Regions from separate parts of the Escherichia sp. HH091_1A genome, predicted to be linked through region 2. Evidence: predicted binding sites of a transcription regulator. Region 2 holds the regulator's gene; the other holds the start of a gene.
The links. Region 2 encodes sigma-54, which starts transcription at its own class of promoters, with help from an activator protein. Its sites were predicted from a motif close to GTTGGCACANNTTTCGCTNT; they were not measured.
Positions count from the first base shown of each region.

Region 1 (16,251 bases), 540 kb from region 2:
ATACACATCACTGCCAGCGCACCGGTAATTGCCAGCCCCACGGCGAGCAGCGGCCCGAGAAGACGAGCAACAAACGCGCCACTATTGCTCAGTTTGAAGAAGGATTGATAGATAACCCATTCCCCGGCAAAACCGTTCAGCGGTGGCAGCGCAGCCATTGCCATCAGACCGACCAACATGGCGATGGAGATAACCGGCATTTTTTTGCCAATACCGCCGAGTTTTTCGATATCGCGATGACCGGTACGGAACCAGACGCTCCCAGCCCCGAGGAACAGTACGCTCTTGAACAGGCTATGGTTAAGCAGATGGTACAGACCACCGACCAGGCCAAGGGCAATCAGCGCCGGTTGTTCAAGCGCGATACCCGTTACGCCAGCGCCCAGCCCCAGCAGGATGATGCCGATATTTTCCAGAGTGTGGTAAGCCAGCAAACGCTGAATGTTGTGCTCCATCAGCGCATACAGACCGCCGACGAACGCGGTGATCATGCCGAGTACCAGAAGTGCAATTCCCCACCACAGCGGCGCATTACCACCCAGCAGAGACAGGGTTAAAATACCCAGCAGGCCAATTTTCATCACCACCGTGGAAAACAGCGCCGCAGCTGGCGCAGAGGCGTTAGCATGTGCCTGCGGCACCCAGCCGTGCAGCGGGATAATCCCGGCCAGCAGGCCAAAACCAATCACACCGAGCAGCCAGATATCGGAACCAAGCGGCAGCTGTTGCATGCGCATATCCAGCAGGCGCAGATCCAGCGTGCCGTAACGTTGCCACAGCAGCCAGCAAGCAATCGCCAGCAGCAAAGTGCCAAGACGCCCCAGCGCAAACCACAGTTTGCCCTCTTTGCTGTTGCTGGTGAGGAACACCGCACACAGGGCCATGATTTCTGCCATTACTACGAACATGCCCAGATTGCTGGCAATGACGGCACAGACGGCAGCAGCCATCAACATATTGATCTGCAAGCCGTTACACTTCACCTGCGCATGGCGATGCCAGTCAATGTTGTAGAGGCTGACAAACAGACCGCACAGGCCGAGAGTTATCAGCCAAATCGCATTAAGCGGAGAGATTTGCACATTGTAGCTTACCAGCGACAACGCGCCGCTCACGCCAACCGCGCCAGTCAGCACAGTGAAGCCTGCGGCTGCCGTATACAGGCTACCCACCGCGCCGCCAATTCCGGCAATCCAGCCGCTTAACGCCTTTTGAAAAGAAAAGAGAAATGCCAGAACAGCGGCGGCAACAAACCACGCCACGCCGCTATTGATCAGGGAAATTGCGCTCATTTAGCCTCTCCACTTTGAGCCTGCTGAAACAAGGTGAGATCGCCAAAATCCGTGTTAAAAGTCAGCTCACGCTTACGTTTGCTGACACGGGCGATATCGGTGTTATCCACCAGATGCAGGGCTTTGGTTGGGCACATCCGCACGCAGGCCGGACCTTGTTCATCAAAGCTACAGAGGTCACATTTGACGGCGATCGCGCGAATACCCGGCACCCAGTCAAGCAACGTGCTGACACGCGCCGGAGCAGGCGGTGCCGGTGGTGCTTTCGGGGTATTGGCGTTTGCCGGAATATCCAGCGGACGGCTGCCGGAAAATTCGATTGCGCCAAACGGGCAGGCGATGCCGCACAGTTTGCAGCTTACGCACAGGCTTTCATTCAGCTGCACTGCCCCATCAACGCGGGTGATAGCGTTAACCGGGCAGACCACCGCACAGGGTGCATCTTCACAGTGGTGACAGAGCTGCGGCGCAGATTCTTTTTCATTTAGCATCACTCGCAGGCGCGGCATTGATTGCAGGCCGTGCTGGCGATGCGTCTCTGAACAGGCGGCCTCACAGGTGTGGCAGCCGATACAGAGCGTGGAGTCAGCAATTACAAAACGATTCACCAGGCATTCCTCAGGTGATTGTCATTTTTGACGAAAACATGCCGATGAAATGTCATTTTCGACACTCATCGACACGCCCATCCCCAAACAGGCGTAACGCCTGCAAAACGGGCAAAGCCTCAGCTCATGCCGCCGGGCTTTGTCCCTTTACCAGTTGGCTTAAATTCACCGGTACATTGTTTTCAATGGCGGTGTATAAGCTGTCGTAAACGCCAGCGATTTTTTCGAGATAGTGTTCCAGCACCTGTTCGCGATCGCGGATGTTGACCTTGCCATCTATCATTCCGTCAATGCTCAATTGTGCCTGCGCAATCCGCTGTTTTTCTTCACCCTCTTTCGTTTCGACGTAATACTCGATGGTGTGGCTGTTAAAGCCATCCGCCAGGGTGACGTAAATGCGAAAATGTTCAAAAAGGACGAAACAGAGTTCTTTGTCTGGCGCACAGCTCATGGCGTGATGCAGGCGCGCTTTCGATAACGTGATCCCCTGAACCAGCGAATTGCAGTAGAGATGCCACTGGTCCTGTAGGCGACGATGCCGCTGTGCGATGTAATCGGCTTTCTCGCTTATTTCCCAAATAGTCATTGTCAGGTTACCCGTTTAACAGAGATGCCAGCTTTAAGCATTTTCTGTGCCAACTTTTAATTTATTGTTATTAAAGCGATTTTTAAGCTAAAGATGAATTTCGTCGCCGTGTCGACGTGTCATTTCGACATCATCGACATTATTCACCGCAGGGATAATCAACACTGGCACAATTATTGCTTGTAGCTGGCAATAGTTAATGGGAGGCGATATGCACGAAATAACCCTCTGCCAACGGGCACTGGAATTGATCGAACAGCAGGCCGCAAAACACGGCGCAAAACGCGTAACTGGGGTCTGGCTCAAAATTGGCGCATTTTCTTGTGTCGAAACCAGCTCTCTTGCCTTTTGTTTTGATCTGGTTTGCCGCGGCAGCGTGGCGGAAGGTTGTAAACTGCACCTCGAAGAACAAGAGGCCGAATGCTGGTGCGAAACATGCCAACAATATGTGACGCTATTAACCCAGCGCGTCCGACGCTGTCCACAGTGTCATGGCGACATGCTACAAATTGTGGCAGACGACGGTTTACAGATTCGGCGGATAGAAATAGACCAGGAGTGAGCGATGTGTACAACATGCGGTTGCGGTGAAGGCAACCTGTATATCGAGGGTGATGAACATAACCCTCATTCCGCGTTTCGTAGCGCGCCATTTGCCCCGGCGGCACGCCCGAAGATGAAAATCACCGGCATTAAAGCGCCTGAATTTACCCCCAGCCAGACTGAAGAAGGCGACCTGCATTACGGTCATGGCGAAGCGGGTACTCACGCGCCGGGCATGAGCCAGCGTCGGATGCTGGAAGTCGAAATTGACGTGCTGGACAAAAACAACCGTCTGGCTGAACGCAACCGAGCGCGCTTTGCTGCCCGCAATCAGTTGGTACTCAACCTGGTTTCCAGCCCTGGTTCCGGTAAAACCACCCTGCTGACGGAAACCTTGATACGCCTGAAAGACAGCGTTCCGTGCGCAGTTATTGAAGGTGACCAGCAAACCGTGAACGATGCCGCGCGCATTCGCGCTACCGGCACGCCAGCGATTCAGGTGAATACCGGTAAAGGTTGCCATCTTGACGCACAGATGATTGCCGACGCCGCGCCGCGCCTGCCACTGGACGATAACGGTATTCTGTTTATCGAAAACGTTGGCAACCTCGTATGTCCGGCGAGCTTCGATCTCGGTGAAAAACACAAAGTGGCGGTGCTTTCCGTTACCGAAGGTGAAGACAAACCGCTGAAATATCCACATATGTTTGCCGCCGCCTCACTGATGCTGCTCAACAAAGTTGACCTGCTGCCGTATCTCAATTTCGACGTTGAGAAGTGCATCGCCTGCGCCCGCGAAGTCAATCCAGAAATTGAAATCATCCTTATTTCCGCCACCAGCGGCGAAGGGATGGACCAGTGGCTGAACTGGCTGGAGACACAGCGATGTGCATAGGCGTTCCCGGCCAGATCCGCACCATTGACGGCAACCAGGCGAAAGTCGACGTCTGCAGTATTCAGCGCGACGTCGATCTAACGTTAGTCGGCAGCTGCGATGAAAACGGTCAGCCACGCGTGGGCCAGTGGGTACTGGTTCACGTTGGCTTTGCCATGAGCGTAATTAATGAAGCCGAAGCGCGCGACACTCTCGACGCCTTACAAAATATGTTTGACGTTGAGCCGGATGTCGGCGCGCTGTTGTATGGCGAGGAAAAATAATGCGTTTTGTTGATGAATATCGCGCGCCGGAACAGGTGATGCAGTTAATTGAGCATCTACGCGAACGTGCTTCACATCTCTCTTACACCGCTGAACGCCCTCTGCGAATTATGGAAGTGTGCGGCGGTCATACCCACGCCATTTTTAAATTCGGCCTCGACCAGTTGCTGCCGGAAAACGTCGAGTTTATCCACGGTCCGGGTTGCCCGGTATGTGTACTGCCGATGGGAAGAATCGACACCTGCGTGGAGATTGCCAGCCATCCGGAAGTCATCTTCTGTACCTTTGGCGACGCCATGCGCGTACCAGGGAAACAAGGGTCGCTGTTACAGGCAAAAGCGCGCGGTGCCGATGTTCGCATCGTTTACTCGCCAATGGATGCGTTGAAACTGGCGCAGGAGAATCCAACTCGTAAAGTGGTGTTCTTCGGCTTAGGGTTTGAAACCACCATGCCGACGACGGCCATCACTCTGCAACAGGCGAAAGCCCGCGATGTGCAAAATTTTTACTTTTTCTGCCAGCATATTACGCTGATCCCAACGCTACGCAGTTTGCTGGAACAGCCGGATAACGGTATCGATGCGTTCCTCGCGCCGGGCCACGTCAGTATGGTTATCGGCACCGACGCCTATAATTTTATCGCCAGTGATTTTCATCGTCCTCTGGTGGTTGCTGGATTCGAACCGCTTGATCTACTACAAGGCGTGGTCATGCTGGTGGAGCAGAAAATAGCGGCCCACAGCAAGGTAGAAAATCAGTATCGGCGCGTGGTGCCGGATGCCGGTAACCTGCTGGCGCAACAGGCGATTGCGGATGTCTTCTGCGTCAACGGCGACAGCGAATGGCGCGGCTTAGGCATGATTGAATCTTCTGGTGTACACCTGACGCCAGACTATCAACGATTTGACGCCGAAGCGCATTTCCGCCCGGCACCGCAGCAGGTTTGCGATGACCCGCGCGCACGTTGTGGCGAAGTATTGACGGGCAAATGTAAGCCGCATCAATGCCCGCTGTTTGGTAACACCTGTAATCCTCAAACCGCGTTTGGCGCGCTGATGGTTTCCTCCGAGGGAGCATGCGCCGCGTGGTATCAGTATCGTCAGCAGGAGAGTGAAGCGTGAATAATATCCAACTCGCCCACGGCAGCGGCGGCCAGGCGATGCAGCAATTAATCAACAGCCTATTTATGGAAGCTTTTGCCAATCCGTGGCTGGCAGAACAGGAAGACCAGGCGCGCCTTGAGCTGGCGCAGCTGGTGGCAGAAGGCGACCGTCTGGCGTTCTCCACCGACAGCTACGTCATCGACCCGCTGTTCTTTCCTGGTGGTAATATTGGCAAGCTGGCGATTTGTGGCACCGCGAATGACGTTGCGGTCAGTGGCGCTATTCCGCGCTATCTCTCTTGTGGCTTTATCCTCGAAGAGGGATTGCCGATGGAGACGCTAAAAGCCGTGGTGACCAGCATGGCAGAAACCGCCCGCGCGGCAGGCATTGCCATCGTTACTGGCGACACTAAAGTGGTGCAACGCGGCGCGGCAGATAAACTGTTTATCAACACCGCTGGCATGGGCGCGATCCCGGCGAATATTCACTGGGGCGCACAGACGCTAACCGCAGGCGATGTTCTGCTGGTGAGTGGAACTCTCGGCGACCACGGAGCAACTATTCTTAATCTGCGCGAGCAACTGGGGCTGGATGGCGAACTGGTCAGCGACTGCGCAGTGCTGACGCCGCTCATCCAGACGCTGCGTGATATTCCCGGTGTGAAGGCACTGCGTGACGCCACCCGTGGTGGAGTGAACGCGGTAGTTCATGAGTTCGCGGCAGCCTGCGGTTGTGGTATTGAAATTTCAGAAGCGGCACTGCCGGTTAAACCTGCCGTGCGCGGCGTTTGCGAACTGCTGGGGCTGGACGCCCTTAACTTTGCCAACGAAGGCAAACTGGTGATCGCCGTTGAACGCAACGCAGCAGAGCAAGTGCTGGCGGCGTTACATTCCCATCCACTGGGGAAAGACGCGGCGCTGATTGGTGAAGTGGTGGAACGTAAAGGTGTTCGTCTTGCCGGTCTGTATGGCGTGAAACGAACCCTCGATTTACCACACGCCGAACCGCTTCCGCGTATATGCTAATAAAATTCTAAATCTCCTATATTTAGTCAATGACCTTTTGCACCGCTTTGCGGTGCTTTCCTGGAAGAACAAAATGTCATATACACCGATGAGTGATCTCGGACAACAAGGGTTGTTCGACATCACTCGGACACTATTGCAGCAGCCCGATCTGGCCTCGCTGTGTGAGGCTCTTTCGCAATTGGTAAAGCGTTCTGCGCTCGCCGACAATGCAGCTATTGTGTTGTGGCAAGCGCATACTCAACGTGCGTCTTATTACGCGTCGCGTGAAAAAGACACCCCCATAAATTATGAAGACGAAACTGTTCTGGCACACGGTCCGGTGCGCAGCATTTTGTCGCGCCCTGATACACTGCATTGCAGTTACGAAGAATTTTGTGAAACCTGGCCGCAGCTGGCCGCTGGTGGGCTATACCCCAAATTTGGTCACTATTGCCTGATGCCACTGGCGGCGGAAGGGCATATTTTTGGTGGCTGTGAATTTATTCGTTATGACGATCGCCCGTGGAGTGAAAAAGAGTTCAATCGCCTGCAAACTTTTACGCAGATCATTTCTGTCGTCACCGAACAAATCCAGAGCCGCGTCGTCAATAATGTCGACTATGAGTTGTTATGCCGGGAACGCGATAACTTCCGCATCCTGGTTGCCATCACCAACGCGGTGCTTTCTCGCCTGGATATGGACGAACTGGTCAGCGAAGTCGCCAAAGAAATCCATTACTATTTCGACATTGACGATATCAGCATCGTCTTACGCAGCCACCGTAAAAACAAACTCAACATCTACTCCACTCACTATCTTGATAAACAGCATCCCGCTCACGAACAGAGCGAAGTCGATGAAGCAGGAACCCTCACCGAACGCGTGTTTAAAAGCAAAGAGATGCTGCTGATTAATCTCCACGAGCGAGATAATTTAGCCCCCTACGAACGCATGTTGTTCGACACCTGGGGCAACCAGATTCAAACCTTGTGCCTGTTACCGCTGATGTCTGGCGACACCATGCTGGGCGTGCTGAAACTGGCGCAATGCGAAGAGAAAGTGTTTACCACGACCAATCTGAATTTACTGCGCCAGATTGCCGAACGTGTGGCAATCGCTGTCGATAACGCCCTTGCCTATCAGGAAATTCATCGTCTGAAAGAACGACTGGTTGATGAAAATCTCGCCCTGACCGAGCAGCTCAACAATGTTGATAGTGAATTTGGCGAGATTATTGGTCGCAGTGAAGCCATGTACAGCGTGCTTAAACAAGTTGAAATGGTGGCACAAAGTGACAGTACAGTTCTGATCCTCGGTGAAACTGGCACTGGTAAAGAGCTGATTGCCCGCGCGATCCATAATCTCAGTGGGCGTAATAATCGCCGCATGGTAAAAATGAACTGCGCGGCGATGCCTGCCGGATTGTTGGAAAGCGATCTGTTTGGCCATGAGCGTGGTGCGTTTACCGGAGCCAGCGCCCAGCGTATCGGTCGTTTTGAGCTGGCGGATAAAAGCTCCCTGTTCCTCGATGAAGTGGGTGATATGCCGCTGGAGTTACAACCGAAGTTGCTGCGTGTATTACAGGAACAGGAGTTTGAACGTCTCGGCAGTAATAAAATTATACAGACGGACGTGCGTTTAATTGCCGCGACTAACCGCGATCTGAAAAAAATGGTTGCCGACCGCGAGTTCCGTAGCGATCTCTATTATCGCCTGAACGTATTCCCGATCCACCTGCCGCCACTACGCGAGCGTCCGGAAGATATTCCGCTGCTGGCGAAAGCCTTTACTTTTAAAATTGCCCGCCGTCTGGGGCGTAATATCGACAGCATTCCTGCCGAAACATTGCGCGCGTTGAGCAATATGGAGTGGCCAGGTAACGTACGCGAGCTGGAAAACGTCATTGAGCGCGCGGTATTGCTGACACGTGGCAACGTGCTGCAGCTGTCATTGCCTGATATTGCTTTACCGGAACCTAAAACGCCGCCGACTGCAACGGTCGTCGCTCAGGAGGGCGAAGATGAATATCAGCTAATTGTGCGTGTATTAAAAGAGACTAACGGCGTGGTTGCCGGGCCGAAAGGCGCGGCGCAACGTCTGGGACTAAAACGCACCACACTGCTATCACGGATGAAACGACTGGGGATTGATAAATCGGCATTGGTTTAACTGCATGAGGTGCCGGACAGATCTGCCTGTCCGGTATACTATTCACGAGGTTTTTTCGGGCGATATTTTTCTGGCAACTCCGGCACCGGACGCTTGTCATCAATGAGATGGCGTACGGTTAGGATCGGATGACGCCACAGCATTCTCGGCCCGGCCCAACGCATAATCTGTTTCATCTCTTCACGCTTTGCAGGCTGGTAACAGTGCACCGGACACTGCTTACAGGCGGGTTTCTCTTCGCCGAACACACATTTATCCAGCCGTTTTTGCGCGTAGGCAAACAACGCTTCGTAATGCTCCGGCTCCGCTGACGCCTGCGGGCATTTCGCTTGATAAAGATCGATCATTTTTTTAATCGTCAGTTTTTCACGAGAGATACGCTTGCCAGACATGCTGCCTCCATACTCTTAAGATGTATTTATATTACAACTTAATTTGAAAGGAGACTATGGCTCTGAAGAAGAAGGGGTCGCCAACTGATACAATTTTGCGTACTTGCTTCATAAGCATCACGCAAAAGCTGCAAAACAGCATCTTTCCCGGAATCACCATCAAGAACTCGCCGTTCGCTTCTTCCCCTGAAATGATTAACTCCGGTATCATGTGCGCCTTATGTGATTACAACGAAAATAAAAACCATCACACCCCATTTAATATCAGGGAACCGGACATAACCCCATGAGTGCAATAGAAAATTTCGATGCCCATACGCCCATGATGCAGCAGTATCTCAAGCTGAAAGCCCAGCATCCCGAGATCCTGCTGTTCTACCGGATGGGTGACTTTTACGAACTGTTTTATGACGACGCAAAACGTGCGTCACAACTGCTGGATATTTCACTGACCAAACGCGGCGCTTCCGCGGGAGAGCCGATCCCGATGGCGGGGATTCCCTACCATGCGGTGGAAAACTACCTCGCCAAACTGGTGAATCAGGGCGAGTCCGTTGCCATCTGCGAACAAATTGGCGATCCGGCGACCAGCAAAGGTCCGGTTGAGCGCAAAGTTGTGCGTATCGTTACGCCGGGCACCATCAGCGATGAAGCGCTGTTGCAGGAGCGTCAGGACAACCTGCTGGCGGCTATCTGGCAGGACAGTAAAGGTTTCGGCTACGCGACGCTGGATATCAGTTCCGGTCGTTTTCGCCTGAGCGAACCGGCTGACCGCGAAACGATGGCGGCAGAACTGCAACGCACTAATCCGGCGGAACTGCTGTATGCAGAAGATTTTGCTGAAATGTCGCTGATTGAAGGTCGTCGCGGCCTGCGTCGTCGTCCGCTGTGGGAGTTTGAAATCGACACCGCGCGCCAGCAGTTGAATCTACAATTTGGCACTCGCGATCTGGTCGGTTTTGGCGTCGAGAACGCGCCGCGCGGACTTTGTGCCGCCGGTTGTCTGTTGCAGTATGCGAAAGATACTCAACGTACGACTCTGCCGCACATTCGTTCTATCACTATGGAACGTGAGCAGGACAGTATCATTATGGATGCCGCGACGCGCCGTAACCTGGAAATTACCCAGAACCTGGCGGGCGGTGCGGAAAACACGCTGGCTTCCGTGCTCGACTGCACTGTAACGCCGATGGGGAGTCGTATGCTGAAGCGCTGGCTGCATATGCCAGTGCGCGATACCCGCGTGTTGCTTGAGCGCCAGCAAACTATTGGCGCATTGCAGGATTTCACCGCTGAGCTGCAGCCGGTACTGCGTCAGGTCGGCGACCTGGAACGTATTCTGGCACGTCTGGCTTTACGGACTGCTCGCCCACGCGATCTGGCCCGTATGCGTCACGCTTTCCAGCAACTGCCAGAACTACGCGCGCAGTTAGAAAGTGTCGATAGTGCACCGGTACAGGCGCTGCGTGAGAAAATGGGCGAGTTTGCAGAGCTGCGCGATCTGCTGGAGCGAGCAATCATCGACACACCGCCGGTGCTGGTACGCGACGGTGGTGTTATCGCATCAGGCTATAACGAAGAGCTGGATGAGTGGCGCGCGCTGGCTGACGGCGCGACAGATTATTTGGAGCGTCTGGAAGTTCGCGAGCGTGAACGTACCGGCCTGGACACGCTGAAAGTCGGCTTTAACGCGGTGCATGGTTATTACATTCAGATTAGCCGTGGACAAAGCCATCTGGCACCCATCAACTATATGCGTCGTCAGACGCTGAAAAACGCCGAACGCTACATTATTCCAGAGCTAAAAGAGTATGAAGACAAAGTACTCACCTCGAAAGGTAAAGCGCTGGCACTGGAAAAACAGCTTTATGAAGAGTTGTTCGACCTGCTGTTGCCGCATCTGGAAGCGTTGCAACAGAGCGCGAGCGCACTGGCAGAACTCGACGTACTGGTAAACCTGGCGGAACGAGCCTATACCCTGAACTACACCTGCCCGACCTTCATTGATAAACCGGGCATTCGCATTACCGAAGGTCGCCATCCGGTGGTTGAACAGGTACTGAATGAGCCGTTTATCGCTAACCCGCTGAACCTGTCGCCGCAGCGTCGCATGTTGATCATCACCGGTCCGAATATGGGCGGTAAAAGTACCTATATGCGCCAGACCGCACTGATTGCGCTGATGGCCTATATCGGCAGCTACGTACCGGCGCAAAAAGTCGAGATTGGACCTATCGATCGTATCTTTACCCGTGTGGGCGCGGCTGACGATCTGGCATCCGGGCGTTCAACCTTTATGGTGGAGATGACCGAAACCGCCAATATTCTGCATAACGCCACGGAGTACAGCCTGGTGTTGATGGATGAGATTGGGCGCGGAACGTCCACTTACGATGGTCTGTCGCTGGCATGGGCGTGCGCTGAAAATCTGGCGAATAAGATTAAAGCGTTGACGTTGTTTGCTACCCACTACTTTGAACTGACTCAACTGCCGGAGAAAATGGAAGGCGTCGCCAACGTGCATCTCGATGCACTGGAGCACGGCGACACCATCGCCTTTATGCACAGTGTGCAGGATGGCGCGGCGAGCAAAAGCTACGGCCTGGCGGTTGCTGCTCTGGCGGGCGTGCCAAAAGAGGTGATTAAGCGCGCACGGCAAAAACTGCGTGAACTGGAAAGCATTTCGCCGAACGCCGCCGCTACGCAAGTGGATGGTACGCAAATGTCTTTGCTGTCAGTACCGGAAGAAACGTCGCCAGCGGTCGAAGCGCTGGAAAATCTTGACCCGGATTCACTTACCCCGCGTCAGGCGCTGGAATGGATTTATCGCTTGAAGAGTCTGGTGTAATAACAATTCCCGATAGTTTTTTGCTATCGGGAATATTAACGACAACTGACAAATCAAATAAAAATACCCTGTATAATAGGAAATCTTATTTTACAGGGTAAAACCATGCCATCTACACGCTATCAAAAAATTAATGCCCATCACTATCGCCATATATGGGCCGTTGGTGATATTCATGGTGACTATCAATTATTACAATCCCGCTTACATCAACTCTCTTTTTGCCCTGAAATCGACTTACTTATTTCTGTCGGCGATAATATTGATCGTGGGCCGGAGAGTCTTAACGTGCTGCGCCTGCTAAACCAGCCCTGGTTTACATCGGTTAAAGGCAACCATGAAGCGATGGCATTGGATGCGTTCGCGACCGGCGATGGCAATATGTGGCTTGCCAGCGGTGGCGACTGGTTCTTTGAGTTAAGTGATACGGAACAAAAAGAAGCAATAGACCTGTTGCTACGTTTTCATAATCTTCCGCATATTGTTGAAATCACTAACGACATAATAAAATATGTCATCGCGCATGCAGATTATCCGGGGAATGAATATCTCTTTGGCAAAGAAATAGCGGAGAGAGAATTGCTCTGGCCTGTTGATCGCGTACTGAAATCGCTCAAAGGCGAGTTACAGGAAATAAACGGCGCCGACTGCTTTATCTTCGGTCATATGATGTTTGATAACATCCAGACGTTCGCAAACCAGATTTATATTGATACCGGATCGCCGAAAAGCGGGCGGCTGTCATTTTATAAAATAAAGTAGTCTCATGCTTCTTCTGTGAAGCATGAGTAACCCGGTGTTATTGCAGGCCATTATTCATTTTTCGCTACCAGCAAAGAGAGATCCTGCTTCGCCAGCGCGCGACTGGCACTCTCCGGCAAACCGTCGTCTGTAATAATCTGATCAAACTCGCTTAATGGTAACGCCAGCCATGTCGCCACCTGACCATATTTCGTCGCATCACAGACCAAAACTCGCTGGCGGCTGGCACTGGCAATCGCCCGTTTCACCGTGACTTTATCTTCCGCTGGCGTAGAAATCCCCCGCACACTCCATGACGATGCAGAAATAAAAGCCTGATCAATCATCAGGCTGCGCAGCATGGTCGCAGCGGCTTCCCCGACACAGGAACGGTTTTCCCGACACACTGCACCGCCAGTGTGAATAATTGTGCAATTACTGTTGTCGAGCAAGTAGTCCGCAATAACGAAATCGTTTGTGACCACAGTCAGTGACTCCATGTGAATCAGATGCTGTGCTATCGCTAGCGTGGTCGTTCCCGCATCCAGATAGATACAACTTCCCGGCTGAACAAGACTTGCCGCCAGCTTGCCAATAGCCGCTTTTTGCGTCATTGCCAGCGCAGTTTTTACCTGATGAGAAGGTTCATGCGCCACGCGTCCCGGAGACTGGACGCCTCCGGACACCAGCACAACGGCTCCCTGCTGCTCCAGTTTTTGTAAATCCCGACGAATGGTCATATGTGACACATTCATTCTGTCCGTTAGTTCAGCAATACTGACAATGCCTTTTTCAGCTACCATCTCAAGGATGATTTGGCGACGCTCTACGGGTATCAACTTTTGCTCCTTCCTTTGTCCTGCTGACATTCTACGCTATTTGCCTGCGAAACGTGCGCGGCGCAACTAACGCTTAGTTCACATAAAATAACACATAATGTTAATTTTTGTGAATCAGCTCACCATATCGTTATCTTCCAGCGCTTATATTCACAATATCAAACAAAATATCACTTAAATTAACAAGGAGAGCAGATGAAAACGGGATCTGAGTTTCATGTCGGTATCGTTGGCTTAGGGTCAATGGGAATGGGAGCAGCACTGTCATGTGTCCGCGCAGGTCTTTCTACCTGGGGCGCAGACCTGAACAGCAATGCCTGCGCTACGTTGAAAGAGGCAGGTGCTTGCGGGGTTTCTGATAACGCCGCGACGTTTGCCGAAAAACTGGACGCTCTGCTGGTGCTGGTGGTCAATGCAGCCCAGGTTAAACAGGTGCTGTTTGGTGAAACAGGCGTTGCACAACATCTGAAACCCGGTACGGCAGTAATGGTTTCTTCCACTATCGCTAGTGCTGATGCGCAAGAAATTGCTACCGCTCTGGCTGGATTCGATCTGGAAATGCTGGATGCGCCAGTTTCTGGTGGTGCAGTAAAAGCCGCTAACGGTGAAATGACTGTCATGGCCTCCGGTAGCGATATTGCCTTTGAACGACTGGCACCCGTGCTGGAAGCCGTTGCCGGAAAAGTTTATCGCATAGGTGCAGAACCGGGACTAGGTTCGACCGTAAAAATTATTCACCAGTTGTTAGCGGGCGTACATATTGCTGCCGGAGCCGAAGCGATGGCACTTGCAGCCCGTGCGGGGATCCCGCTGGATGTGATGTATGACGTCGTGACCAATGCCGCCGGAAATTCCTGGATGTTCGAAAACCGGATGCGTCATGTGGTGGATGGCGATTACACCCCGCATTCAGCCGTCGATATTTTTGTTAAGGATCTTGGTCTGGTTGCCGATACAGCCAAAGCCCTGCACTTCCCGCTGCCATTGGCCTCAACAGCATTGAATATGTTCACCAGCGCCAGTAACGCGGGTTACGGGAAAGAAGACGATAGCGCAGTTATCAAGATTTTCTCTGGCATCACTCTACCGGGAGCGAAATCATGATCAAGATTGGCGTTATCGCCGATGATTTTACCGGCGCGACGGATATCGCCAGTTTTCTGGTGGAAAACGGTCTACCAACGGTACAAATTAACGGTGTTCCAACAGGTAAAATGCCGGAAGCAATCGACGCACTGGTGATCAGCCTGAAAACGCGTTCCTGTCCGGTGGTTGAAGCCACACAGCAATCGCTGGCGGCTCTGAGCTGGTTGCAACAGCAAGGTTGCAAACAGATCTATTTCAAATACTGCTCTACTTTCGACAGTACGGCGAAAGGTAATATCGGCCCGGTTACCGATGCATTAATGGATGCTCTCGACACGCCGTTTACGGTCTTCTCTCCGGCCCTGCCGGTCAACGGACGTACGGTTTATCAGGGGTATTTGTTCGTAATGAATCAACTGCTGGCCGAATCCGGGATGCGCCATCACCCGGTAAATCCCATGACCGACAGCTATCTTCCCCGTCTGGTTGAAGCGCAATCCACAGGGCGCTGCGGCGTCGTTTCGGCACATGTTTTCGAACAAGGTGTGGATGCCGTTCGTCAAGAGCTGGCTCGCTTACAGCAAGAGGGCTACCGCTACGCGGTGCTTGATGCGCTGACCGAACACCATCTGGAAATTCAGGGGGAAGCCTTGCGCGATGCCCCACTGGTAACGGGCGGTTCTGGTCTGGCGATTGGCCTTGCCCGGCAGTGGGCGCAAGAAAACGGTAACCAGGCTCGCAAAGCAGGGCATCCGCTCGCTGGGCGCGGCGTAGTGCTCTCCGGTTCATGCTCTCAAATGACCAACCGCCAGGTAGCACATTACCGTCAAATTGCACCAGCCCGTGAAGTTGATGTGGCACGCTGCCTCTCAACCGAAACTCTGGCCGCTTATGCACACGAGCTGGCAGAGTGGGTTCTGGGCCAGGAAGGTGTACTTGCTCCACTGGTTTTTGCCACCGCCAGCACTGACGCATTGGCAGCAATTCAACAGCAATACGGTGCACAAAAAGCCAGTCAGGCAGTAGAAACACTGTTTTCTCAACTAGCGGCGCGGTTAGCAGCGGAAGGCGTGACACGCTTTATTGTCGCAGGCGGTGAGACCTCCGGCGTAGTCACACAGAGCCTGAGAATAAAAGGGTTTCATATTGGCCCAACCATTTCCCCCGGCGTGCCGTGGGTAAACGCACTGGATAAGCCTGTCTCACTCGCCCTTAAATCTGGCAACTTCGGTGATGAAGCCTTTTTTTCACGAGCCCAAAGAGAGTTTTTATCATGAGCGATTTCGCAAAAGTAGAGCAGTCTTTGCGAGAGGAGATGACGCGGATTGCCAGTTCATTCTTTCAGCGCGGCTATGCAACCGGTTCGGCTGGCAATCTGTCGCTGCTTTTACCTGACGGGAATTTACTGGCGACACCGACAGGTTCATGCCTGGGCAATCTCGATCCGCAGCGGCTTTCCAAAGTCGCCGCGGATGGCGAATGGTTAAGTGGTGACAAACCCTCGAAAGAGGTGCTCTTTCATCTGGCGCTGTATCGCAACAATCCGCGCTGTAAAGCGGTGGTGCATTTGCACAGCACATGGTCGACGGCGCTTTCCTGCCTGCAAGGGCTGGACAGCAGCAACGTTATTCGTCCGTTCACACCATACGTGGTGATGCGGATGGGAAATATCCCGCTGGTGCCTTATTACCGACCGGGCGATAAACGCATCGCACAGGATCTGGCGGAACTGGCAGCAGACAATCAGGCTTTTTTACTGGCAAATCATGGCCCAGTGGTTTGCGGTGAAAGCCTGCAAGAAGCCGCCAACAATATGGAAGAGCTGGAGGAAACGGCAAAGCTGATTTTTATTCTCGGTGACCGCCCGATCCGTTATCT
Region 1 covers NZ_AP025747.1:3,433,955-3,450,205, forward strand. The annotation lists gene hycC (formate hydrogenlyase subunit 3) at 1-1,292, opposite strand, end outside; gene hycB (formate hydrogenlyase subunit HycB) at 1,289-1,900, opposite strand; gene hycA (formate hydrogenlyase regulator HycA) at 2,025-2,486, opposite strand; gene hypA (hydrogenase maturation nickel metallochaperone HypA) at 2,698-3,048, shown strand; gene hypB (hydrogenase nickel incorporation protein HypB) at 3,052-3,924, shown strand; gene hypC (hydrogenase 3 maturation protein HypC) at 3,915-4,187, shown strand; gene hypD (hydrogenase formation protein HypD) at 4,187-5,308, shown strand; gene hypE (hydrogenase maturation carbamoyl dehydratase HypE) at 5,305-6,315, shown strand; gene flhA (formate hydrogenlyase transcriptional activator FlhA) at 6,389-8,467, shown strand; gene QUF14_RS17405 (nitrous oxide-stimulated promoter family protein) at 8,506-8,859, opposite strand; gene QUF14_RS17410 (hypothetical protein) at 8,891-9,070, opposite strand; gene mutS (DNA mismatch repair protein MutS) at 9,146-11,707, shown strand; gene pphB (protein-serine/threonine phosphatase) at 11,813-12,469, shown strand; gene ygbI (DNA-binding transcriptional repressor YgbI) at 12,520-13,287, opposite strand; gene ltnD (L-threonate dehydrogenase) at 13,483-14,391, shown strand; gene otnK (3-oxo-tetronate kinase) at 14,388-15,650, shown strand; gene otnC (3-oxo-tetronate 4-phosphate decarboxylase) at 15,647-16,251, shown strand, end outside.
Region 1: hycA (formate hydrogenlyase regulator HycA) is a predicted target of sigma-54. The motif match lies at 2,521-2,540, and genes of this name have one in related genera.

Region 2 (16,251 bases):
GTACAACATATCGTGAACCTCCCCCAGGCTCTGCGGGAACCCCACTTCCGAACCGCTGCGCACGGGCACAGAAAGAGCGTGGCGACGGGGTTTGCGTTTCATACGCGCGCCTCGCATTCGCCCCCTTGTTGTCCTTTTCGCATCGATTAATACGGTGAAGAGGGGATCTCAATTACTGCATAAATATGATGAGCAGGCTGCTCATCCAGAAAGCTTCCAGCGGATTTCCAACTTATCGGGAAAGCTGATACAGGTCAAATGGCAAGCTTATTGGTACAGAAATGTGCTTTAGCGCAAAATTCTTTATTAATTTATTGAAATTAAAAAGGATTTGTTAATTAAGTTGAAAAGAGGCGTCGTTAGGGAAGCAGTCATTTCCTGACTGTCATAAAGGCGTGTTAACCCTTATCCTGCCTTGAACTGATGAGAAAACCAGCATTTTATACTGCCTTAATTGGCAATGACGTTTCATGCTACTGTTTTTGCCTAAAATCCATAAGGAGATAAAAAAATCTGACACAAGATAAGCAAAAGTGATTTATGTGATTATGCATGAAATTTCGGTAATTTTGATTGATTATGCAATTGATAAAAGCAGGCTGGGACGATTGATCCAGGTCATCGCCGAATTGAGCTAAAAATGGCAGGCTTTGGCCTCTTTTCAAGGCGCGGTCTATCAGATTATGCAGTTACAGAAATTAGTCAATATGTTTGGTGGTGATCTCACCCGTCGTTATGGGCAAAAGGTGCATAAGCTGACGCTGCACGGCGGTTTTAGCTGCCCTAACCGTGACGGTACCATCGGGCGTGGTGGCTGCACATTCTGTAATGTTGCCTCGTTTGCCGATGAAGCGCAGCAGCATCATTCCATTGCCGAGCAACTGGCGCACCAGGCGAATTTAGTTAACCGCGCTAAACGCTATCTGGCCTACTTTCAGGCGTATACCAGCACCTTTGCCGAAGTTCAGGTGCTGCGTTCTATGTATCAGCAGGCGGTGAGCCAGGCCAATATTGTCGGTTTGTGTGTTGGTACCCGCCCGGACTGCGTGCCGGATGCGGTGCTGGATCTGCTTTGCGAATATAAAGACCAGGGCTACGAAGTGTGGCTGGAGCTGGGGCTACAAACCGCCCACGACAAAACGCTGCATCGCATCAATCGCGGTCATGATTTTGCCTGCTATCAGCGCACGACGCAGCTGGCGCGTGAGCGCGGGCTGAAGGTGTGTTCTCACTTAATTGTCGGCCTGCCTGGAGAAGGGCAGGCTGAATGTTTGCAAACGCTGGAGCGAGTGGTTGAAACCGGCGTGGACGGCATAAAGCTGCATCCGCTACATATAGTAAAAGGCAGCATTATGGCGAAAGCCTGGGAAGCGGGGCGTTTGAACGGTATTGAACTGGACGATTACACGCTCACTGCCGGAGAAATGATTCGCCATACGCCACCGGAAGTGATCTACCACCGCATTTCCGCCAGCGCCCGTCGCCCGACGCTGCTTGCTCCGCTGTGGTGCGAAAATCGATGGACGGGAATGGTCGAGCTGGATCGCTATCTGAATGAACATGGCGTACAGGGATCGGCGCTGGGACGTCCGTGGCTACCTCCAACGGAGTAGGCCATTGAGGGGAATTCCGCATTTCTCACACAATTTATAACGTAACTGTCAGAATTGGGTATTATTGGGGCAGGTTGTCGTGAAGGAATTCCCTAATGAAGCAAATTCGTCTGCTGGCGCAGTATTATGTTGACCTGATGATGAAGTTAGGTCTGGTGCGCTTCTCAATGTTGCTGGCGCTGGCCCTCGTCGTTCTTGCCATTGTGGTACAAATGGCAGTGACCATGGTGCTGCATGGTCAGGTCGAAAGCATTGATGTTATTCGTTCTATCTTCTTTGGTTTGCTGATTACGCCGTGGGCGGTCTACTTTCTATCGGTGGTCGTCGAGCAACTGGAGGAGTCACGACAACGTCTGTCACGGCTGGTGCAAAAACTGGAGGAGATGCGCGAGCGCGATTTGAGCCTCAACGTTCAGTTAAAAGATAATATTGCCCAGCTAAATCAGGAAATTGCCGTTCGTGAAAAAGCGGAAGCAGAACTGCAGGAAACCTTCGGCCAACTGAAAATTGAAATTAAAGAGCGCGAAGAGACACAAATTCAGCTCGAGCAGCAATCCTCATTCTTACGTTCCTTCCTTGATGCTTCACCCGACCTGGTTTTTTATCGTAACGAAGATAAAGAGTTTTCCGGCTGTAACCGCGCGATGGAGCTGCTGACCGGAAAAAGCGAAAAACAACTGGTTCATTTAAAACCTGCTGATGTTTACTCACCGGAAGCCGCTGCGAAAGTCATTGAAACCGATGAAAAAGTGTTCCGTCATAATGTGTCACTGACCTATGAGCAGTGGCTGGATTATCCCGACGGACGCAAAGCCTGCTTTGAAATCCGTAAAGTGCCGTACTACGACCGCGTGGGTAAACGTCACGGTTTGATGGGCTTTGGTCGCGACATTACCGAGCGTAAGCGGTATCAGGATGCACTTGAACGCGCCAGCCGCGACAAAACGACGTTTATTTCCACCATCAGTCACGAATTGCGTACACCGCTGAACGGTATCGTCGGCCTGAGCCGCATTCTGCTGGATACCGAACTCACCGCCGAGCAGGAAAAATATCTCAAAACCATCCATGTTTCTGCCGTCACGCTGGGGAATATCTTCAACGATATTATCGACATGGATAAGATGGAACGGCGCAAGGTCCAGCTTGATAATCAGCCGGTTGATTTCACCAGCTTCCTTGCCGATCTGGAAAATCTCTCCGCATTGCAGGCGCAACAGAAAGGATTGCGCTTTAATCTGGAGCCGACGCTGCCATTACCGCATCAGGTCATTACCGACGGGACGCGTTTACGGCAGATCCTGTGGAACCTCATCAGTAACGCCGTCAAATTTACCCAGCAGGGCCAGGTTACCGTGCGCGTGCGCTACGATGAAGGCGATATGCTGCATTTTGAAGTGGAAGATTCCGGCATTGGCATTCCGCAGGATGAGCTGGATAAAATTTTCGCCATGTATTACCAGGTGAAAGACAGTCACGGCGGTAAGCCCGCCACTGGCACCGGTATTGGTCTGGCCGTTTCTCGTCGTCTGGCGAAAAATATGGGCGGCGATATTACGGTTACCAGCGAACAGGGCAAAGGTTCCACCTTTACGTTGACGATCCACGCACCGTCGGTGGCTGAAGAGGTCGATGATGCGTTTGACGAAGACGATATGCCTTTACCGGCGCTGAATGTGCTGCTGGTGGAGGACATTGAACTGAACGTGATTGTCGCGCGTTCTGTGCTGGAAAAATTAGGAAACAGCGTTGATGTCGCAATGACCGGCAAGGCGGCGCTGGAGATGTTTAAACCGGGTGAATACGACCTGGTGTTGCTGGATATTCAGTTGCCAGATATGACCGGGCTGGATATCTCTCGTGAACTGACGAAGCGTTATCCGCGCGAGGATTTACCGCCGCTGGTGGCCTTAACCGCTAACGTGCTGAAAGACAAACAAGAGTACCTCAATGCTGGAATGGATGATGTGCTGAGTAAGCCGCTTTCTGTTCCGGCGCTAACCGCGATGATCAAGAAATTCTGGGATACCCAGGATGATGAGGAGAGTACGGTGACGACAGAAGAGAACAGTAAATCAGAAGCATTGCTCGATATTCCCATGCTGGAACAGTATCTCGAACTTGTAGGACCGAAGCTGATCACCGACGGGTTAGCAGTGTTTGAGAAGATGATGCCGGGCTATGTGAGTGTACTGGAGTCGAATCTGACGGCGCAGGATAAAAAAGGCATCGTCGAGGAAGGGCATAAAATTAAAGGCGCGGCGGGTTCAGTGGGTTTACGCCATCTGCAACAGCTGGGTCAGCAAATTCAGTCTCCTGACCTTCCAGCCTGGGAAGATAACGTCGGTGAATGGATTGAAGAGATGAAAGAAGAGTGGCGTCACGACGTAGAAGTACTGAAAGCGTGGGTGGCAAAAGCTACTAAAAAATGACCCCGGCTAGACCGGGGTGCGCGAATACTGCGCCAACACCAGGGAAATCTTGGCTGCGCCGTAAATTATTATGATGAGTTACAAGGGCACAGCACTGTTTTTCAGGCCGCACGCAGTTAAGATAGCAAAACTTAAATGATTTGTTACATGAATCAGTTAAATGTGTGATGCGTAGCATTTTTATTAAAAAAATTAATGTGTTTCAGTCAATTGCGAAAGGATGATCACAATGAAGAAAATTGGCGTAATTCTGAGCGGATGCGGCGTCTATGACGGTTCTGAAATTCATGAAGCGGTGTTGACGTTGTTAGCTATTTCACGCAGCGGTGCGCAGGCGGTCTGCTTTGCACCGGATAAGCAGCAGGTTGATGTTATCAACCATTTAACTGGCGAAGCGATGACGGAAACGCGCAATGTGCTGATTGAAGCGGCACGAATAACGCGCGGTGAAATCCGTCCTCTGGCTCAGGCCGATGCCGCTGAACTGGATGCGTTGATTGTGCCGGGGGGGTTTGGCGCGGCGAAGAATTTAAGCAATTTTGCCAGTCTTGGTAGCGAATGCACCGTTGACCGTGAATTAAAGGCGCTGGCACAAGCGATGCATCAGGCCGGAAAACCGCTTGGTTTTATGTGTATTGCCCCGGCGATGCTGCCGAAAATTTTCGATTTCCCGCTGCGTTTGACCATCGGTACTGATATCGATACCGCAGAAGTGCTGGAAGAGATGGGCGCGGAGCATGTGCCGTGTCCTGTCGATGATATCGTGGTTGATGAAGACAATAAGATTGTCACCACCCCGGCATATATGCTTGCGCAGAACATTGCAGAAGCGGCGAGCGGCATTGATAAGCTGGTTTCCCGCGTGCTGGTTCTGACTGAATGAGTAAAAGCCGCTTAACGGTGTTTAGTTTCGTTCGCCGTTTTCTTCTACGGTTAATGGTTGTCCTCGCCGTTTTCTGGGGCGGGGGCATCGCGTTGTTTAGCGTTGCGCCTGTTTCTTTCTCAGCGGTAATGGCCGAGCGACAAGTCAGCGCCTGGCTGCATGGCAATTTTCGTTACGTGGCACATTCTGACTGGGTCAGTATGGATCAAATCTCGCCGTGGATGGGACTGGCGGTGATTGCCGCAGAAGATCAGAAGTTTCCTGAGCACTGGGGCTTTGATGTCGCTTCCATTGAGCAAGCCCTGGCGCACAACGAGCGCAATGAAAACCGTATTCGCGGCGCATCAACGATTTCTCAGCAAACAGCCAAAAATCTCTTTTTATGGGATGGACGTAGCTGGGTACGAAAAGGGTTGGAAGCCGGATTAACGCTGGGGATAGAAACAGTCTGGAGCAAAAAGCGTATCCTGACGGTTTACCTGAATATCGCCGAATTTGGCGACGGTGTGTTTGGCGTCGAAGCTGCGGCACAACGTTATTTCCACAAACCCGCGAGCAAACTTACCCGGTCGGAAGCTGCGTTACTGGCTGCCGTATTACCTAATCCACTGCGTTTCAAAGTCTCCGCGCCATCGGGCTATGTGCGTAGCCGTCAGGCGTGGATTTTACGGCAGATGTATCAGTTAGGCGGTGAGTCGTTTATGCAACAACACCAGCTGAATTAAGCTTCGCGCGAAGTGAGGGTCAGCGTTTTGCTCTCACGTGGTTGCAGATCTTTCTGTAGGGCAATAGCCAGTGCCGGCTGGGCGATAAACCGTTTCCATAACCGCTCTTGCTTTCGCTGACAACACCACTTTGACCAGGTCGCCAGTGGAATCAACGTGCTTTCACCAATGTTGTCGCAGACGACGGGGATAACCTCTGACTCACTGATGCGGTGACAGAGGATATTCTGCGGCTTCAACGACATCGTCACGATATGGTTATCCTGCAAATAACGTTTCAGCTGTTTCAGTAACTGGCGCAGCTGTGCAACGTCTTCTTCGTAACGACATTGTTCTGCAAATTCGGTCAGCGTAACGGAGGGCTTACCGTCGAAATCGGCAATCACATCGTAGACATAACCCGTTCCGCAATCCGTCTCCACGGTACCGTGATAGCGCGGTATTCCACTCCAGTCTTTTAACCGGCGACCAAGATGCGCGTAATACTTTAACTCACGGCGGATCTCTTTATCACCACCATCACCACGGTGGTAGACAATCTTGATACAGCGTTGGGCATCTTCCGGATGCGCATAGCATTTCCGATGTCTTCCGGTGCCCAGGGGATTTTGTTCAGATAAGCGAATCATACCATCTCCTGGAAATATTTTCTGACGATCTCCAGTATGGTCGAATAACTTAAACAAAACCTAAACAATGCCTCTTAAGGTTTTCTTAAGGTTCTTCTGAAAGTGAAAAGCGCACAAAATGTACAATTTCCGTCATTAATAACGATTTCAGTACGCGCTTTTTTTATTGTCGGGGGGAGCTTGAAGGGATTTGTATGTCAAAGTGATGAAAATTAATCTTCATCAAAACCAGAGTTAAAGAGGGCGATAACGGCGGCCAGTGCTTCCTCTTCCTGTGGACCGGTCGCTTCGACTTCAATCTGCCGTCCTTTGGCAGAATCCAGCATCAGCAGCGCAATAACGCTGTTGGCTTCAGCTTCAGTGCCTTCATCGTTACGTAACAGCACATCAGCGTCAAAACCCTGCATTAATTCAAACAGCTTCATTGCAGGCCGGGCATGCATGCCCAGCTTGTTTGTGATTTCAACAGTTTGCTTGACGGTCATGGTTTACGTTTTTCCAGCGTACGATGGCGTGACTGGACGTTTTTACCGCGTGAACGGAAGTAGTCTGCCAACTGCTCTGCAATATACACCGAACGGTGCTTCCCGCCAGTACAACCAATGGCGACCGTCAGGTAGCTACGGTTGTTGGTTTCCAGCATAGGTAACCATAGCTCAAGATAGCTTCGCGTCTGGTAAATAAAATTGTGTACTTCTGTGTGGCGGTCGAGGAACGCGGCGACAGGCTTATCAAGACCTGTCATCGGACGCAGTTTTGGATCCCAGTGCGGGTTCGGCAAGAAGCGCACGTCAAAGACGTAATCTGCATCGATAGGGATACCGTGTTTGAAGCCGAAAGACTCAAAGACCATGGTCAGTTCGCGTTCACGTTTACCCAGTAAACGGGTACGCAACATTTCTGCCAGCTCGTGAACGGACATTTCTGAGGTATCGACAATCAGATCCGCTCGCGAACGCAGTGGTTCCAGTAGATCGCTTTCTTTGTCGATAGCACTTTCCAGCGACAGGTTTTTGCTGGAAAGCGGATGCAGGCGGCGCGTGTCACTGTAACGACGAATTAAGGTATTACGGTCGGCATCCAGGAACAGGAGTTGCGGTGAGAAAGCGTCAGGTAGGTTACTCATCGCCTGTTCGAATATTTCTGGTGACTCCGGCATATTACGAACATCAATGCTGACGGCGGCAGAAATCTCGCGATCGGCCAGAGTTCGAGCCAGATCGGGTAACAACACTACGGGGAGGTTATCCACGCAGTAAAAACCCATATCTTCCAGCGCACGAAGGGCGACAGATTTACCTGAACCTGAACGTCCGCTGACGATCATCAGTACCATGTACTGTTTCTCCTCACAACGTCTAAAAGAGACATTACCGAATAACTACGCTTCATCCGGAGTACCTTCGGTATCCGTAATGATTTGATACAGCTCTTCATCGCTCTGGGCTGCGCGTAAACGGCGGCAGATGGTTTTATCCGCCAGACGTTTCGCTACCAGCGACAGAGTATGCAGGTGCGTTTTGGTTTGGTCAGCTGGAACCAGCAACGCAAACAGTAAATCTACCGGTTGGTTGTCAATGGCATCGAAAGCTATGGGCGTTTCGAGCTGAACGAAAACGCCAACGGCGCGCAGAGTATCTTCTTCCAGTTTGCCATGCGGAATGGCTATACCATTGCCGATACCGGTACTGCCCATTTTTTCCCGCGTCAGGATAGCTTCAAAAACCACCTGAGGCGGCAGGCTAAGTTGTTTTGCCGCCAGCTCGCTGATGATTTCCAGGGCGCGTTTTTTGCTCTGACAGTGGACGCGGCTTCGCGTACATTCCCTGTTAAGAACAGTGCTAAGCTGTAGAGTTGTATCATTATTTGTCATAATTTCACCTAAGAACCTGCTCACTCAAACGGTGGAACAGGTTCGGAGCATTAACTGTACAAATGGCCCGTTGTGCCGCACAACAGGCCGCCATGCACATGCTAATTGCCCGGACAATTAGTGTTGTTTCAGTTTATCTTTATGTTTGGTCAACTGGCGTGCCAGCTTATCAATTAAGCCATCAATGGCAGCGTACATGTCCTGACCTTCCGCGCTGGCATGAATTTCACCACCGTTTACATGCAGTGTTGCATCTGAGGTATGGGTGACTTTCTCGACTTTCAGAACAACATAGACCTGGTTGATTCGGTCAAAATATTGCTCAAGTTTGGCAAATTTAGCAGTAACAAATTCGCGCAGTGCCTCGGTGATCTCGACGTTATTTCCGGTAATGTTGAGCTGCATAGTGTCTTCCTTATCGGTTGGGTCAAACGAGCTGTTTACGCTGGTTTGACGGCGGAATGGATAAAGACTCTCGGTACTTCGCAACAGTGCGGCGTGCCACCATGATACCTTGTTCTGACAGCAAAGAGGTTAACTTGCTGTCGCTTAGCGGTTTCGCTGGGTTTTCCGCCGCGATTAATTTCTTCACCAGCGCACGAATTGCCGTTGAGGAAGCTTCGCCGCCGCCCTCGGTATTGACGTGACTGGAAAAGAAATACTTCAGTTCAAAAATGCCTCGTGGACTATGCAGGTATTTTTGCGTGGTCACGCGAGATATCGTCGATTCATGCATTTCGACAGCCTGGGCGATATCGGCCAGTACCATCGGTTTCATATATTCTTCGCCTTGCTCAAAGAAGGCTTGCTGCTGTTCAACGATACAGCGACTCACGCGTAGTAGCGTATCGTTACGGCTTTCCAGACTCTTGATCAACCATTTGGCATCCTGCAGATTGCTGCGGATAAACTGGCTGTCACCGTCGTTGCGCGCGTTATTGCACATCGAGGCGTAGTGCTGGTTGATTTGCAGACGCGGAATGCTGTCGCTGTTGAGTTCTACTGTCCAGTGACCGTTATGCTTACGCACCAGTACATCTGGAATAACATACTCCGGTTCACCAGTCTGGATCGACTGTCCGGGGCGTGGATCGAGCGACTGGATCAGATTGACGGCTTCTTTCAGCACATCTTCTTTCAGTCGCGTGACGCGCATTAAGGTGCGGAAGTCGTGATTGGCTAACAGATCGAGATGATCGCTAATGATCAGTCTCGCCTCTTCCAGCCACGGCGTAGTTTTGTCGAATTGGGAGAGTTGGATCAGCAGGCAGTCACGCAGATCTTTCGCCGCTACGCCGACCGGATCAAACCGTTGGATCCGCTTCAGGACGGCTTCAACTTCATCGATGTCGATTTCTTCATCGCCCATACTTTCGAGAATATCTTCCAGCGGAACAGTCAGATAACCGGTGTCATCAACGGCATCGACGATAGAGGTAGCAATAGCGCGGTCAGTGTCGGAAAACGGTGTCAGCTCGACTTGCCACATCAGGTAATCTTGCAAGGTCTGCGTTGTTTCGCCCTGATAGACCGGCAGCTCGTCGTCAATGTAGTCACCGCTGGTGCCGGAGGGTGTACCAGCGGTGTAAATGGTGTCCCAACTGGCATCGAGCGGCAGCTCTTCCGGCATCTCTTTTTGTTCGAGCGCGTCGGCGGTGTCCAGTGTTTCACTGTCTTGCGTTTCGCGGGTGTCGATTTCTTCATGAGTGTCGATTTGCTCAAGCAGCGGATTACTCTCCAGCGCCTGCTGTAGCTCCTGCTGAAGTTCCAGCGTCGACAACTGCAACAGACGAATAGCCTGTTGGAGCTGTGGCGTCATCGCCAGTTGTTGGCTAAGCCTGAGTTGCAAACCTTGCTTCATGTTCAGAATCGTACTCTCCTGATAAAACGTCGCAAACTTCTACCCTATCAGAGTCTGAAGTCTTCCCCAAGGTATACACGCTTAACATGTTCGTCTTGTAAGATTTCTGTAGGCGTGCCGTGGGCGATCAAATGCCCCTGACTGACGATATAAGCGCGTTCACAAACCGCCAGCGTTTCACGCACGTTATGGTCGGTGATCAGCACGCCCAGGCCGCTGTCGCGCAAGTGCTCAATGATGCGTTTGATGTCGATAACCGAGATCGGGTCAACCCCGGCAAACGGTTCATCAAGCAGAATAAATTTCGGATTCGCAGCCAGTGCACGGGCAATTTCTACACGGCGACGTTCACCCCCGGAGAGTGACTGCCCCATGCTGTCACGCAGGTGTTCGATGTGAAACTCTTCCATCAGCTCGTTCGCGCGGTCTTCACGTTGTTCAGCAGACAAGTCGTCACGAATTTGCAGTACCGCCATCAGGTTATCGTAAACGCTGAGGCGACGAAAAATGGAGGCTTCCTGCGGCAGATAGCCGATACCGCGGCGCGCGCGCGCATGCAGAGGCAGCAGACTGATATCGTCATCATCAATAATGATATTGCCCGCATCGCGCGGCACAATGCCAACAACCATGTAGAAAGTGGTGGTCTTACCGGCACCGTTTGGCCCCAGCAGACCGACAATTTCCCCGGAGTTGACGGTCAGGCTGACGTCTTCTACCACGCGGCGGCCTTTATAGGCTTTTGCAAGGTTCTTTGCAGTTAATGTTGCCATAACGAATTAATTACCCTTCTTCTGTGCCGGGGTCTGGCCTTTGTTGTTTTTGTCCTGCAGCTGCGACGGCACCAGAACGGTGGTTACGCGCTTGCCTTTGTCGCTGAACGCCTGCATTTTCTGCTCTTTCACCAGGTAAGTGATCTTATCACCCTTAATGTTGCTATCGACCTGCTGCAGATAAGCATTACCCGTCAGAACGACAAAATCTTTTGCCAGTTCGTAGTGCATCTGGGAAGCGTGACCTTCAACGGGTTTACCGTTGTCCTGCATCTGGTAGAACGTTGCCGGTTTACCGTAGCCGTCAATCACTTCTTTACCTTGTTCGCCGCCCGGACGGGTAACGACCACTTTGTCGGCATTAATTTTGATGGTGCCCTGGGTGACGATGACATTACCGGTAAAGGTAACCACGTTGCCTTGCATATCAAGAGATTGCTGGTCCGATTCAATGTGGATCGGCTGATCAGTGTCTCCGGTTACGGCAAATGCCGGAATGCTGGCGGCCAGAAGTGAGCTGGCAAGCACAAGATTAAGGCTGAGTTTGTTTGTTTTGAATTTCATAGGATGTTCTAACCTTTTCAATCAGCTCGGCGTTCTTGCTGCGTAAGTTGCCGCGCATTTTCAGACCGCTGGAGTTAAATGTTGTTCCGTATAACGTGACAAGGTCTTCAGAGGTAACATCCTGCGTCACCAGATTGATCTGCGCGTTATCCGTCGTGATTCTGCGAAGTTGAGAGTCCGGCACGAGTGCGTTGACTTCAACGTGTCCATATAAATAGAGCATCCGGTCATTGGTCAGCTTGGCTTTATCTGCTTTTACGGACCATGTCGGGATTTTATCCTTATCAAACGTGGTAAGTACCGGCTGCGTAAACCACGAAACGGCCTGATCGGAATAATATTCAACGTGTTGAGCAATCAATCGATAGCTTAGTGCCCCTTCTGGGTTATAGACGAGCGTGTCCGTATGCTCGCTTTTATAGGTGGGATCATTGTTGTTGACGACCACCTGGGCGGTATCGTCTTTTTCGGCCATATTAATGCCGATCATCACCAGAACCGCCAGTGATAGCACAATGATAACCCAACGTCTGGCTTTACTCATATCGATTGCCCTTTGGCTTCATCCAGTTTGCCCTGCGCCAGGAGTAATAAGTCGCAAACTTCTCGCACTGCGCCACGACCGCCAGCAATGCGCGTTACGTAATCGGCGCGCGGGAGCAACAGTGGATGCGCATCGGCCACGGCGATGCTTAAACCCACTTTTTCCATTACCGGCCAGTCAATGAGATCATCGCCGACATAAGCCACATTTTCCGGGGCAATTGCCAGTTTTTCCAGCAGATCGCTAAAGGCGATCAGTTTGTTTGACTGCCCCTGATACAAGTGAGTGATCCCCAATGTGGCACAACGATCTTCTACCAGTTTAGCCTTTCGCCCGGTAATGATAGCGACTTCAATATCAGAGGTGAGCGCACAACGAATGCCATAACCGTCACGAACGTTGAACGCTTTCAGCTCTTCGCCATTATTGCCCATATAAATCAGGCCATCTGACAGTACGCCATCGACATCGAGGATCAGCAGACGAATGTTCTCTGCTTTTGCCATAACGTCGGCGCTGACAGGGCCGTAACAGGTCGCAAGCGACGCACCTGCTTTGCTCATTGTTGTTTATCCTTGAATCTTTACACTACGCCTGCACGCAGTAAATCATGCATATGTAACACACCGAGTAAATGGTCGCCATCGGCAACCATCACGGAGGTGATATGGCGGGACTGCATTAAGTTCAGTGCCTCAACGGCCAGAATGCCAGGGCGTACACGTATTCCCCCCGGCGTCATCACATCGGCAATACTTAACTGACGAACATCCACACCCATATCGAAGACACGGCGTAAATCACCGTCGGTAAAGATGCCTTCAATCATCATATTGTCATCGCAAATGACCGTCATACCAAGATTTTTGCGGGTAACTTCCAGCAATGCGTCACGCAGACTGGCCGTTTTCTTAACATGCGGGATCTCATCGCCCGTATGCATAATATCGTTTACGCGCAGCAGAAGTTTACGACCCAGTGCGCCGCCGGGGTGTGAGAGCGCAAAATCTTCAGCAGTAAAGCCGCGTGCTTTTAACAGCGCGACAGCGAGGGCATCGCCCATAACCAGCGTGGCGGTCGTGCTGCTGGTCGGTGCCAGCCCTAACGGACAGGCTTCTTTCGCTACTTTAACACACAGATGCACATCTGCGGCGCGCGCCATGCTGCTCTCCGGGCGACCGGTGATGCAGATTAACGGCACGTGAAGACGCTTAAGCACTGGAATTAAGGCCGTGATTTCGCTGGATTCACCGGAGTTAGAGATAGCAATCACCACGTCCTGCGGGGTGACCATACCCAAATCACCATGAGCAGCTTCACCAGGATGGACGAAAAATGAAGGTGTACCGGTGCTGGCAAACGTTGCCGCCATTTTGCGCCCAATATGCCCCGATTTCCCCATCCCCATGACGACAACTTTCCCTTTACACCAGAACATCTTTTCACAGGCAAGCGTGAAATTCTGATTGATGTATTGATCAAGCTCCGCCAGGCAGTCACGTTCAATCGCCAGGACTTCTTTACCTGCTTGCTGAAAGTCAAAACCCGGTTGTAACTCTACGTGCGACATAATGCGTTTCCAGTTATTCAACGAGTATTGGCGATAACCAGTACAACATCGCCAGCCATACGATAAATCCGCCAGTTAATAATACCCCTACACCACGGCCCGGTTGCGGGGAGCGCCGCCAGCACAGCAACGCAAAAATAATGCTCACCAACAACATCACGCTGTAGTCACGGCTGTACGCCAGTGGATCAATCTCTCCAGGCGTTATCAGCGCGGGTAAACCCAACACGATGACAATATTAAAAATGTTTGCGCCAATGATATTCCCGACAGCAATGTCGTTTTCACCTTTGCGAACCCCCGCGATTGCGGTTGCCAGCTCTGGCAGACTGGTTCCGATAGCGATTGCCGTCAGACCCATCGTCAACTCGCTGATGGCAAAGTAATTCGCCAGCACCGTGGCGTTATCAACCACCATCCGCGTGGCCACTGGCATGATGATCAGCGCAATGCCGAGCCATAAAAACGCGACGGGCAATCCGCCTTCACGCGGCAGCTCTGCAAGCTGCTCTCTGGTCAGGCTGTCAGTCCCCTGACGTTCAGCCAGACGTGCAAGTTTAACAATGAACAGCAGCCATAGCACAGCCAGAAAGAGGAGAAAGATACCATCGCTGCGACTAAGTTGTCCGTCATAGAGTACGGAACCGGCCACCACACTGACCAACAACATTATGGGTAATTCGCGGCGCAGAACATCGGAATGGACGGTAAAAGGACGTACCAGCGCAGCCAGACCGAGGATCAGCAAAATATTGATAATGTTTGATCCGAGGGCTACACCAACGGCTAAATCGCGTTGTTCGTGCAGTGATGCGGCAAGCGAAACGATGATTTCTGGTAACGATGTGCCAATACTGACCACCGTCATGCCGATGATCAGCGGCGGGATGCCAAAGGATCGGCAAAGAATGGACGCGGCAAATACCAGGCGGTCGGCACTGTAAACGACCAAAAGTAAACCAACAATTAACAGTGCCGTAGCTAAAAGCATCTAACGTCCTTTCTTCAGGTATACTCGCCGGTCCGCTGAAGATTTTCAGAAAGCCGTAACGGATTCTTAATTTTGACTTTATGCGGCTAAAAAGTAAAACAAATGCCAGCTTTCGCTAACCACGGCGGGTAATATTCTGTAAATATGTTGGGTTCAAGGTTAAATTGAGCGCCATGCTTAGAAAATCAACGCAAGACGAAGGGTGAATTATGGAGCAGTCTGTGGCGAATTTAGTCGATATGCGCGATGTCAGTTTTACGCGTGGCAATCGCTGCATCTTCGATAATATTTCCCTGACCGTGCCGCGAGGGAAGATCACGGCGATCATGGGACCATCGGGCATCGGTAAAACGACGCTACTCCGTCTGATTGGCGGGCAAATCGCACCAGATCATGGTGAGATCCTTTTCGATGGTGAGAATATTCCGGCGATGTCTCGTTCGCGCCTGTATACAGTGCGCAAACGGATGAGCATGTTGTTTCAGTCCGGGGCGTTGTTCACAGATATGAACGTATTTGACAACGTTGCCTATCCACTACGCGAACATACCCAACTTCCCGCACCTTTATTGCATAGCACAGTGATGATGAAGCTGGAGGCCGTGGGGCTGCGCGGAGCGGCTAAACTGATGCCTTCTGAACTTTCCGGAGGGATGGCGCGGCGTGCAGCGCTGGCGCGAGCAATTGCGCTGGAGCCGGATCTCATCATGTTTGATGAACCCTTTGTTGGGCAAGATCCCATCACCATGGGCGTACTGGTGAAGCTGATTTCTGAGCTGAACAGTGCGCTGGGCGTGACTTGTGTGGTGGTTTCTCACGATGTGCCGGAAGTGTTAAGTATTGCGGATCACGCCTGGATCCTGGCGGACAAAAAAATTGTCGCTCATGGCAGTGCTCAGGCGTTGCAGGCGAATCCTGATCCGCGCGTACGTCAGTTTCTGGACGGGATAGCTGACGGGCCTGTTCCGTTCCGCTATCCTGCCGGCGATTATCACGCTGATCTTTTACCAGGGAGTTAAGCCACTCATGCTGTTAAATGCGCTGGCGTCGCTCGGACATAAAGGGATTAAAACCCTGAGAACGTTCGGGCGGGCCGGGTTAATGTTATTCAATGCGCTGGTCGGCAAACCGGAATTTCGCAAACATGCGCCGCTGCTGGTGCGCCAGCTCTATAATGTCGGCGTCCTGTCGATGCTGATTATTGTGGTTTCTGGCGTGTTCATCGGAATGGTGTTGGGGCTGCAAGGTTATCTGGTTCTGACCACTTATAGTGCGGAAACCAGTCTGGGTATGCTGGTGGCGTTATCGCTACTGCGTGAACTGGGGCCGGTGGTTGCCGCGTTGTTGTTTGCCGGGCGTGCTGGTTCGGCGCTAACCGCAGAAATCGGCCTGATGCGCGCTACAGAGCAACTCTCCAGTATGGAGATGATGGCGGTGGATCCGTTGCGTCGGGTTATTTCTCCCCGTTTCTGGGCTGGGGTTATTTCATTACCACTGTTGACGGTTATCTTCGTCGCCGTGGGGATCTGGGGCGGATCTCTGGTCGGCGTCAGTTGGAAAGGCATTGATAGCGGGTTCTTCTGGTCGGCAATGCAAAATGCCGTCGACTGGCGTATGGATCTGGTCAACTGTCTGATTAAGAGCGTGGTGTTCGCCATCACGGTGACGTGGATTTCGTTGTTTAACGGCTACGACGCCATCCCGACGTCTGCCGGGATTAGCCGGGCAACCACTCGCACCGTTGTCCACTCGTCTCTGGCTGTTCTGGGGCTGGATTTTGTGCTGACCGCATT
Region 2 covers NZ_AP025747.1:3,977,614-3,993,864, reverse strand. The annotation lists gene gltB (glutamate synthase large subunit) at 1-9, opposite strand, end outside; gene mnmL (tRNA modification radical SAM protein MnmL/YtqA) at 684-1,613, shown strand; gene arcB (aerobic respiration two-component sensor histidine kinase ArcB) at 1,709-4,045, shown strand; gene elbB (isoprenoid biosynthesis glyoxalase ElbB) at 4,275-4,928, shown strand; gene mtgA (monofunctional biosynthetic peptidoglycan transglycosylase) at 4,925-5,653, shown strand; gene yrbL (PhoP regulatory network protein YrbL) at 5,650-6,282, opposite strand; gene npr (PTS phosphocarrier protein NPr) at 6,495-6,767, opposite strand; gene rapZ (RNase adapter RapZ) at 6,764-7,618, opposite strand; gene ptsN (PTS IIA-like nitrogen regulatory protein PtsN) at 7,664-8,155, opposite strand; gene hpf (ribosome hibernation promoting factor) at 8,273-8,560, opposite strand; gene rpoN (RNA polymerase factor sigma-54) at 8,583-10,016, opposite strand; gene lptB (LPS export ABC transporter ATP-binding protein) at 10,064-10,789, opposite strand; gene lptA (lipopolysaccharide ABC transporter substrate-binding protein LptA) at 10,796-11,353, opposite strand; gene lptC (LPS export ABC transporter periplasmic protein LptC) at 11,322-11,897, opposite strand; gene kdsC (3-deoxy-manno-octulosonate-8-phosphatase KdsC) at 11,894-12,460, opposite strand; gene kdsD (arabinose-5-phosphate isomerase KdsD) at 12,481-13,467, opposite strand; gene QUF14_RS19990 (calcium/sodium antiporter) at 13,481-14,458, opposite strand; gene mlaF (phospholipid ABC transporter ATP-binding protein MlaF) at 14,668-15,477, shown strand; gene mlaE (lipid asymmetry maintenance ABC transporter permease subunit MlaE) at 15,485-16,251, shown strand, end outside.